2 regions of the Dactylosporangium thailandense genome follow, and region 2 is predicted to be linked to the other one. Evidence: riboswitches for the same ligand, from Rfam matches in the RefSeq annotation. Region 2 holds a riboswitch; the other holds the start of a gene.
The links. A riboswitch is a leader RNA that binds a small molecule or an ion and turns the genes downstream of it on or off. The one in region 2 is predicted to bind glycine.
Positions count from the first base shown of each region.

Region 1: linked by a shared signal. The riboswitch ahead of gcvP (aminomethyl-transferring glycine dehydrogenase) and the one ahead of AC6JBM_RS01145 (L-serine ammonia-lyase) in region 2 are both predicted to bind glycine.

Region 1 is NZ_AP029195.1:1,476,825-1,480,224, reverse strand. It holds gene gcvP (aminomethyl-transferring glycine dehydrogenase) at 1-1,745, opposite strand, end outside; glycine riboswitch at 1,825-1,919, opposite strand; partial or broken gene AC6JBM_RS06345 (nucleotidyltransferase domain-containing protein) at 1,953-2,606, shown strand; gene AC6JBM_RS06340 (nucleotidyltransferase domain-containing protein) at 2,667-3,400, shown strand, end outside; gene AC6JBM_RS06335 (methyltransferase domain-containing protein) at 3,398-3,400, shown strand, end outside.
Region 2 is NZ_AP029195.1:276,344-279,743, reverse strand. It holds gene AC6JBM_RS01150 (MMPL family transporter) at 1-2, opposite strand, end outside; gene AC6JBM_RS01145 (L-serine ammonia-lyase) at 19-1,419, opposite strand; glycine riboswitch at 1,411-1,512, opposite strand; glycine riboswitch at 1,517-1,607, opposite strand; gene AC6JBM_RS01140 (AbfB domain-containing protein) at 1,641-2,810, opposite strand; gene AC6JBM_RS01135 (LLM class flavin-dependent oxidoreductase) at 3,003-3,400, shown strand, end outside.

The sequences.
Region 1 (3,400 bases), 1.2 Mb from region 2:
AGGCACAGGTCGCGCTCGGTGTCGCCGCGGTCGTGGTGGTAGGCCCGGATCGCCAGCAGCCCCGCGAGCTCGCCCTGCGATCCCGCGTTGGGCTGCAGGCTCACGGCGTCGTAGCCGGTGACCTCGGCGAGCCAGCGCTCGAGATCGGCGATGAGGCGGCGGTACCCCTGGGTCTGCGCGTCGGGCGCGAACGGGTGGACGTTCGCGAACTCGGGCCAGGTGATCGGCTCCATCTCGGTGGTCGCGTTGAGCTTCATGGTGCAGGAGCCCAGCGGGATCATGCCGCGGTCGAGCGCGTAGTCCTTGTCGGAGAGCCGGCGCAGGTACCGCAGCATCGCCGTCTCGGATCGATGACTGCTGAACACCGGGTGCGTGAGGTAGTCCGACGCGCGGCGCAGCTGCGCCGGGACCGTGTCGGCCGTGTCGAGCCCGGTGACGTCGGCGTGGGCGAGGCCGAAGGCGGCGAGCACGTCGCGCAGGTGCCCGAACGTCGTGGTCTCGTCGCAGGCGATGCCGACCCGGTCGGCGTCGACGCGGCGCAGGTTGATCCCGCGCTCCGCGGCGGCCTCGACGATCTCGCCGGCCCGCCCTGGTACGACCGCCGTCACCGTGTCGAAGAAGGCCCGGTGCTCGACGGTGACCCCGCCCGCGCTGAGCCCGGCGGCGAGGCGCACGGCCATGTCGTGGGTCCGCGCGGCGATCTCCCGCAGCCCGTCGGGGCCGTGGTAGACCGCGTACATGCTCGCGACGACGGCGAGCAGCACCTGCGCGGTGCAGATGTTGCTGGTCGCCTTCTCGCGGCGGATGTGCTGCTCGCGGGTCTGCAGCGCGAGGCGGTAGGCGGGGGCGCCGCCAGCGTCCTTGGACACGCCGACGAGCCGGCCGGGCAGGGTGCGCTCGAGGCCCTGGCGGACCGCGATGTATCCGGCGTGCGGGCCGCCGAAGCCCATCGGCACGCCGAAGCGCTGGGCGCTGCCGACGGCGACGTCGGCCCCGATCGCGCCGGGCTCGCGCAGCACGCACAGGGCGAGCAGGTCGGCGGCGACGGTGGCGATCGCGCCCCGCTCATGGGCCAGGGCGATGAGGGCCTCGTGGTCGCGCACGGCCCCGGAGGCGCCCGGATACTGCAGGTGCACCCCGAAGAACGCCTCGGGCAGCTCCTCGACGGCGAGGTCGAGGACGCGCACCTCGATGCCGAGCGGTTCGGCGCGGGTCCGGATGACGGCGAGGGTCTGCGGGAGCACGTCGGCGTCGACGACGTACACCTCGGACTTCACCTTCGACGAGCGCCGGGCGAGGGTCATCGCCTCCGCGGCCGCGGTCGCCTCGTCCAGCAGCGACGCCCCGGAGACCGGCAGCCCGGTGAGGTCGGCGACGACGGTCTGGAAGTTCAGCAGCGCCTCGAGCCGGCCCTGGGAGATCTCCGGCTGGTACGGCGTGTAGGCCGTGTACCACGACGGGTCCTCGAGCACGTTGCGCAGGATCACCGGCGGGGTGTGGGTGCCGTGGTACCCGAGGCCGATCATCGACACCAGGGTCCGGTTCGCCGCGGCGAGGGCACGCAGCTCGGCCAGCACCTCGGCCTCGGACGCGGCGAGCGGCAGGTCCAGCGGCTTGTGCCAGCGGATCGAGCCGGGGATCGCGGCGGTCATGAGGTCCTCGACCGTCTCGTACCCGACGGTCTTGAGCATCCGGGCCTGTTCGTCGGCGCTCGGGCCGATGTGCCGCGCGGCAAAACTGGTCATGGGCCACAACTCTCTGGGCGGATCGCGGGACAGGGGCGAACGTGCGCTCCTCCCCCTCTGTCGCAGACTCCAGAGGTGCCAACCCGCCGCGGTCCTTTTGCCTGAGAGGTTCCGGGGAGGATTTGCCCCTTCGGCGTCGCTGCTCTGCACAGCGATCTCTCCCGCGCGGGTATTGCCGGCAGGACTACCCTACCAACAGTGCAGGACTTGACCATCGTGGCGAAGCACACGATCTACTCCGCGGTCGTCGGCTCCCGCGCCTACGGGCTGGACGGCCCGGACTCCGACACCGACCGCCGGGGCGTGTTCCAGACGCCGAGCGACGCCTTCTGGTCGCTGGACAAGCCGCCCACCCACGTCGAGGGGCCGCTGCCGGAGCAGTTCTCGTGGGAGGTCGAGCGGGCCTGCACCCTGGCCCTCGCGGCGAACCCGACGGTGTGGGAGTGCCTGTCGGCGCCGCTGGTCGAGCACGTCACGGACGCCGGCCGCGCGCTGCTGGAGCTGCGCCCGGCGTTCCTGTCCCGCCGCGCCGCCCGCACCTACGGCGACTACGCCCGCGACCAGCTCGGCAAGCTCACCTCGGTGCGCGCCCGCACGGGCGAGGTCCGCTGGAAGCAGGCGATGCACATGGCCCGCCTGCTGCGCGCCGGCGCCCACGTCCTGCGCACCGGCGAGGTTCTGGTGGACGTGACCCCCTGGCGCGACGAGCTCCTGGCGATCCGCCGTGGCGAGCTGAGCTGGGAGGACTTCCAGTCCCTGGCCGGCGCCCTGACCGCCGGCCTGGCCGCCGCCGAGTCGGCGTCGAAGCTCCGGGAGGAGCCCGATCGGGCCGCGGTGGAGCGCTTCCTGTTCGCCCTGCGAACCACGGCACCTGTACCGCCCGTGCGAGCGACCACCGCCCAGCCCCCGGCCCCGGAGGGCATCCCGGCCTGGGCCGGTGCGGTGGCCGACGAGCACCCGTACCCCCTCGCCTTCGCCACGGTCAGCGGCGCCCACCTCTACGGCTTCGCCTCCGTCGACTCGGACCTGGACCTGCGCGCCTGCCACCTCCTGCCCCTGGACGAGGTGGTGGGCCTGGACACCGGCCCGGACACGGTGGAGGTGGGCGGCGAGCGCGAGGGCATGGAGCTGGACATCGTCAGCCAGGAGCTGGCGAAGTTCGTCCGCCTCCTCCTGCGCCCGAACGGGTACGTCCTGGAGCAGCTGCTCTCCCCGCTGGTGGTGCGCACCGGCCCCCTGCACGACGAGCTCAAGGCCCTGGCCCCGCACTGCCTGACCCCGGAGCACGCCCGGCACTACCTGGGCTTCGCCTCGGGCCAGTGGCTGCTGCACGCGAAGACCGGCGAGCTGAAGCCCGCCCTCTACACCCTGCGGGTGCTGCACACCGGCATCCACCTGATGCGCACCGGCGAGATCGAGTCGGACCTGCGCGTGCTCAACACCCTCCCCTACGTCCCGGACCTGATCGAGGCCAAGAAGGCCGGCGAACACCGCGCCCTGCCCCCGTCGCTGGTCGCACCGGAGGTCCTGGCCGCGGACGTGGCACGGCTGACGGCGGAGCTGGAGTCGGCGCGGGACACCTCACGGCTGCCCGCGACCCCGTCGGCCGCCCCGGCGCTGAACGACCTGCTGATCCGCACCCGGCTGTCCCGATG
Region 2 (3,400 bases):
ATAGCGCACAGCTTCGCATCAGCACTCGATCACGGTGACGGCAAGGCCTCCCCGGGCGGTCTCCTTGTACTTCACCGACATGTCCCGCCCGGTCTCCCGCATGGTGCGCACGACCTTGTCGAGGGTGACGTGGTGCGCGCCGTCGCCGTTGAGCGCGAGCCGGGCCGCGTTGACCGCCTTGACGCTCGCGATCGCGTTGCGCTCGATGCACGGGATCTGCACCAGGCCGCCGACCGGGTCGCAGGTCAGGCCGAGGTTGTGCTCGAGGCCGATCTCGGCCGCGTTCTCGACCTGGCCGGGCGCGCCCCCGAGGGCCTCGCAGAGCCCGGCGGCGGCCATCGCGCAGGCGGAGCCGACCTCGCCCTGGCACCCGACCTCGGCCCCGGAGATGGACGCGTTGCCCTTGATGATGATCCCGACGGCCGCGGCGGCGAGCAGGAACCGGACCACGCCGTCGTCGTCGGCGCCCGGGACGAAGCGGCCGCTTTTCGGAAATACCGCGTAGTGCAGGACGGCCGGGATGATGCCGGCCGCGCCGTTGGTGGGGGCGGTGACGACCCGCCCGCCGGACGCGTTCTCCTCGTTGACGGCCAGCGCGTAGAGGTTGAGCCAGTCCATGACGTGCAGCGGATCAGATATATCCGATTTTTCGCATAGATCCCTGTAGAGCCGTGGCGCTCGCCGACGCACCTTGAGCCCGCCCGGCAACACGCCGTCCGGACGCGTGCATCCGCTGCGCACACACTCCTGCATGACCGCCCAGATGTGGAGCAGCCCGGCGCGGACCTCGGCCTCCGAGCGCCAGGACAGCTCGTTGGCCAGCATCACGTCGGAGATCGAGCGGCCCTCGCAGTGCGCGAGCAGCTCGGCGCCGGTGGTGAACGGGAACTTGACCGGCACGTCGGCCTCGGCGACGGCGCCGTCCGGGCCGACCACGAAGCCGCCGCCGACGGAGAAGTAGGTGCGGGTGAGCAGCTCCTCGCCGGCCTCGGTCCAGGCCGTGAAGCGCATGCCGTTCGGGTGCTCGGGGAGGCTGCGGCGGCGGTGCAGCACCAGGTCGGCGTCGGCGCTGAAGGGGATGTCGTGCTCGCCCAGCAGCGCGATCCGCCCGTCGGACGCCACCTCGGTCCCGGTGTCCACGGTCGCCGGGTCCTCGCCCCGCAGGCCCAGGACGACCGCCCGGGCCGAGCCGTGGCCGTGGCCGGTCGCGCCGAGGGAGCCGAAGAGCTCGGCCTTGACGCGACCGGTGCGCGGCAGGAGCCCGGCCTCGGCCAGGCGGACGGCGAAGCGGCGGGCGGCGCGCATCGGCCCGACCGTGTGCGAGGAGGACGGGCCGATGCCGATGGAGTACAGGTCGAACGCGCTGAGCGTCACGGGAGGCTCCCTGTTGTCGAGGGTCGAGCCTCCCCGCTCTGTCATCGAATGCCTGAGAGCTTCACCGGCACGGCCGCCCGTAGGGTGGCCGGCGGTTTGCACCGTGGGCGCGGGACGCGGCGTCCCGGCTTTCCAGAGTCGCCTTCCCGCGGCGGTACGTGGGCCTGAGAGATTCCCGGGGAGGAGTTGCTCCTTCGGCGCCCCGTTTCCAGGGACTCTCCCGTCGCGGGTCGAGCAGCGCGTATGCGGTTGTCGGGCCGACCGTACTACGGGGCCCACGGCGCGGCAACGGCCCACGTGATGTCGGGAACCAGGCTGCCGGCGGTGTCCCGGGCCGCGGTGCCGCCGGGCGTGGCCAGCCACAGCTCCGCGTTGATGTGGCGCAGGTAGGAGCCGGGGAAGTTCCAGGACGCCAGCCGCACCCCGCCGGGGGCCGTCTTCGCGCACCAGGTCGCGTCCGCGCGGGTCAGGGCCGTGCCGTCGTCGGCGCTGATCTTCACGCGGCCGTTCTGGTGGCGCAGGTAGTAGCCCGGGTAGTTGCGCGACTGGAGGGAGTAGCACCCGCCCGCGAGGCCGGGCACCACGCGCCAGGTGGCGTCCTGCTTGAGCAGCTGGTCGCTGGAGGAGGACACGTTCTCGGTGTACCCGAGGCCGTTCATGTGGCGGACGTACCGCGTCGTGCAGCACGCCGTCGTGGCCCGCAGCGAGATGGAGGAGCCGGACGGCAGCGTGGTCGCGGCCCCGTCGTCGCCGGCCGAGCCGGGCACGGCGGCCAGGGCCGAGGCCCAGCGCACGGCCATCTTGTCGTAGCCGGCGCGGGTCGGGTGCACCCCGTCGGCGAGGTCGCCGGTGCCCAGCGCGGCGTGCATGTCGACGAAGTGGACCTTGGCGCCCTTGCCGGCCACGATGCCGGGGATGGTGGCGTTGAACGCGTTCGCGGCCGACTCCCGCCCGGCGTCGGCCAGCGGGATGATCGAGGCGACGAAGACGTCGGCGCCGGGCGCGGCCGCGCGCACGTGGTCGACGAGCGCGGACAGGCGCGCGGGCGCGTTGCCGAGGTCGTAGTTCTGCACCACGTCGTTGGTGCCCAGGTGGATGAGCACGCTGCGGGGCGCGGTGGACGACACCCAGGCGCTCGCGTTCGCGTCCACCTGGTCGATGCGCCAGCCGGGGTGGCCCTCGTGGTCGTGGTCGGGCAGGTCGGCGGGGCCGTTGAACTGGGAGCCCACGAAGTCGACGGGGTGGCCGGCGCCGGCCAGGGCGCGCCACAGGTTGATGCGGTAGCCGCCGGGCACGTTGAAGCCGTCGGTGATCGAGTCGCCGAGGGGCAGGATGCGCACCCCGCCGTTGGACTCGGCGTGGGCGGCGGAGGGCGCGGCGAGGAGCGCGGCGACGGTGGCGGCCGTCGCGGCTAGGGCGGTGAGCAGTCGACGCATGAGCCTGAAGGTATGTGTCGGTTTCATTGTTGTACATGTTTGGATTTTGTGGGTCTGGTACAGTCGGCCTTGGAACTCCGCATTCCGCGCCCCAGAGATACGTCGCAGAACGGGCGCGGGACCCCGCCGCAGTCGCGGGGAGGAGGTGGCGACAGCACTGTCCGCTGCCCACCTTGCTTCTGGGAGTACCACATGGAAATCGGTCTCGGCCTGCCCGTCAGCGACCCCGCGCGCCTGCCCGAGTGGGGCCGCCGCGCCGAGGCGGCCGGCTTCGCCACCGTCGCCCTGCTGGACCGGCTCGCCTACGACAACCCCGAGCCGCTCGTCGCGCTGGCCGCCCTGGCCGGCGCCACCACCCGCATCCGGCTGCAGACCGAGGTGCTGCTCGCCCCGCTGCGCGGCACCGCGCTGCTGGCCAAGCAGGCCGCGACCCTGGACCGCATGTCGGGCGGGCGCCTCACGCTCGGCGTCGGCATCGGCGGCCGCGACGACGACCACGCCGCCGCGGGCGTCCCCCTCGACCGCCGCGGCGCGATCATGGACCGGATGCTGACGGACCTGGCGGCCATCTGGTCCGGATCGCCGTACCC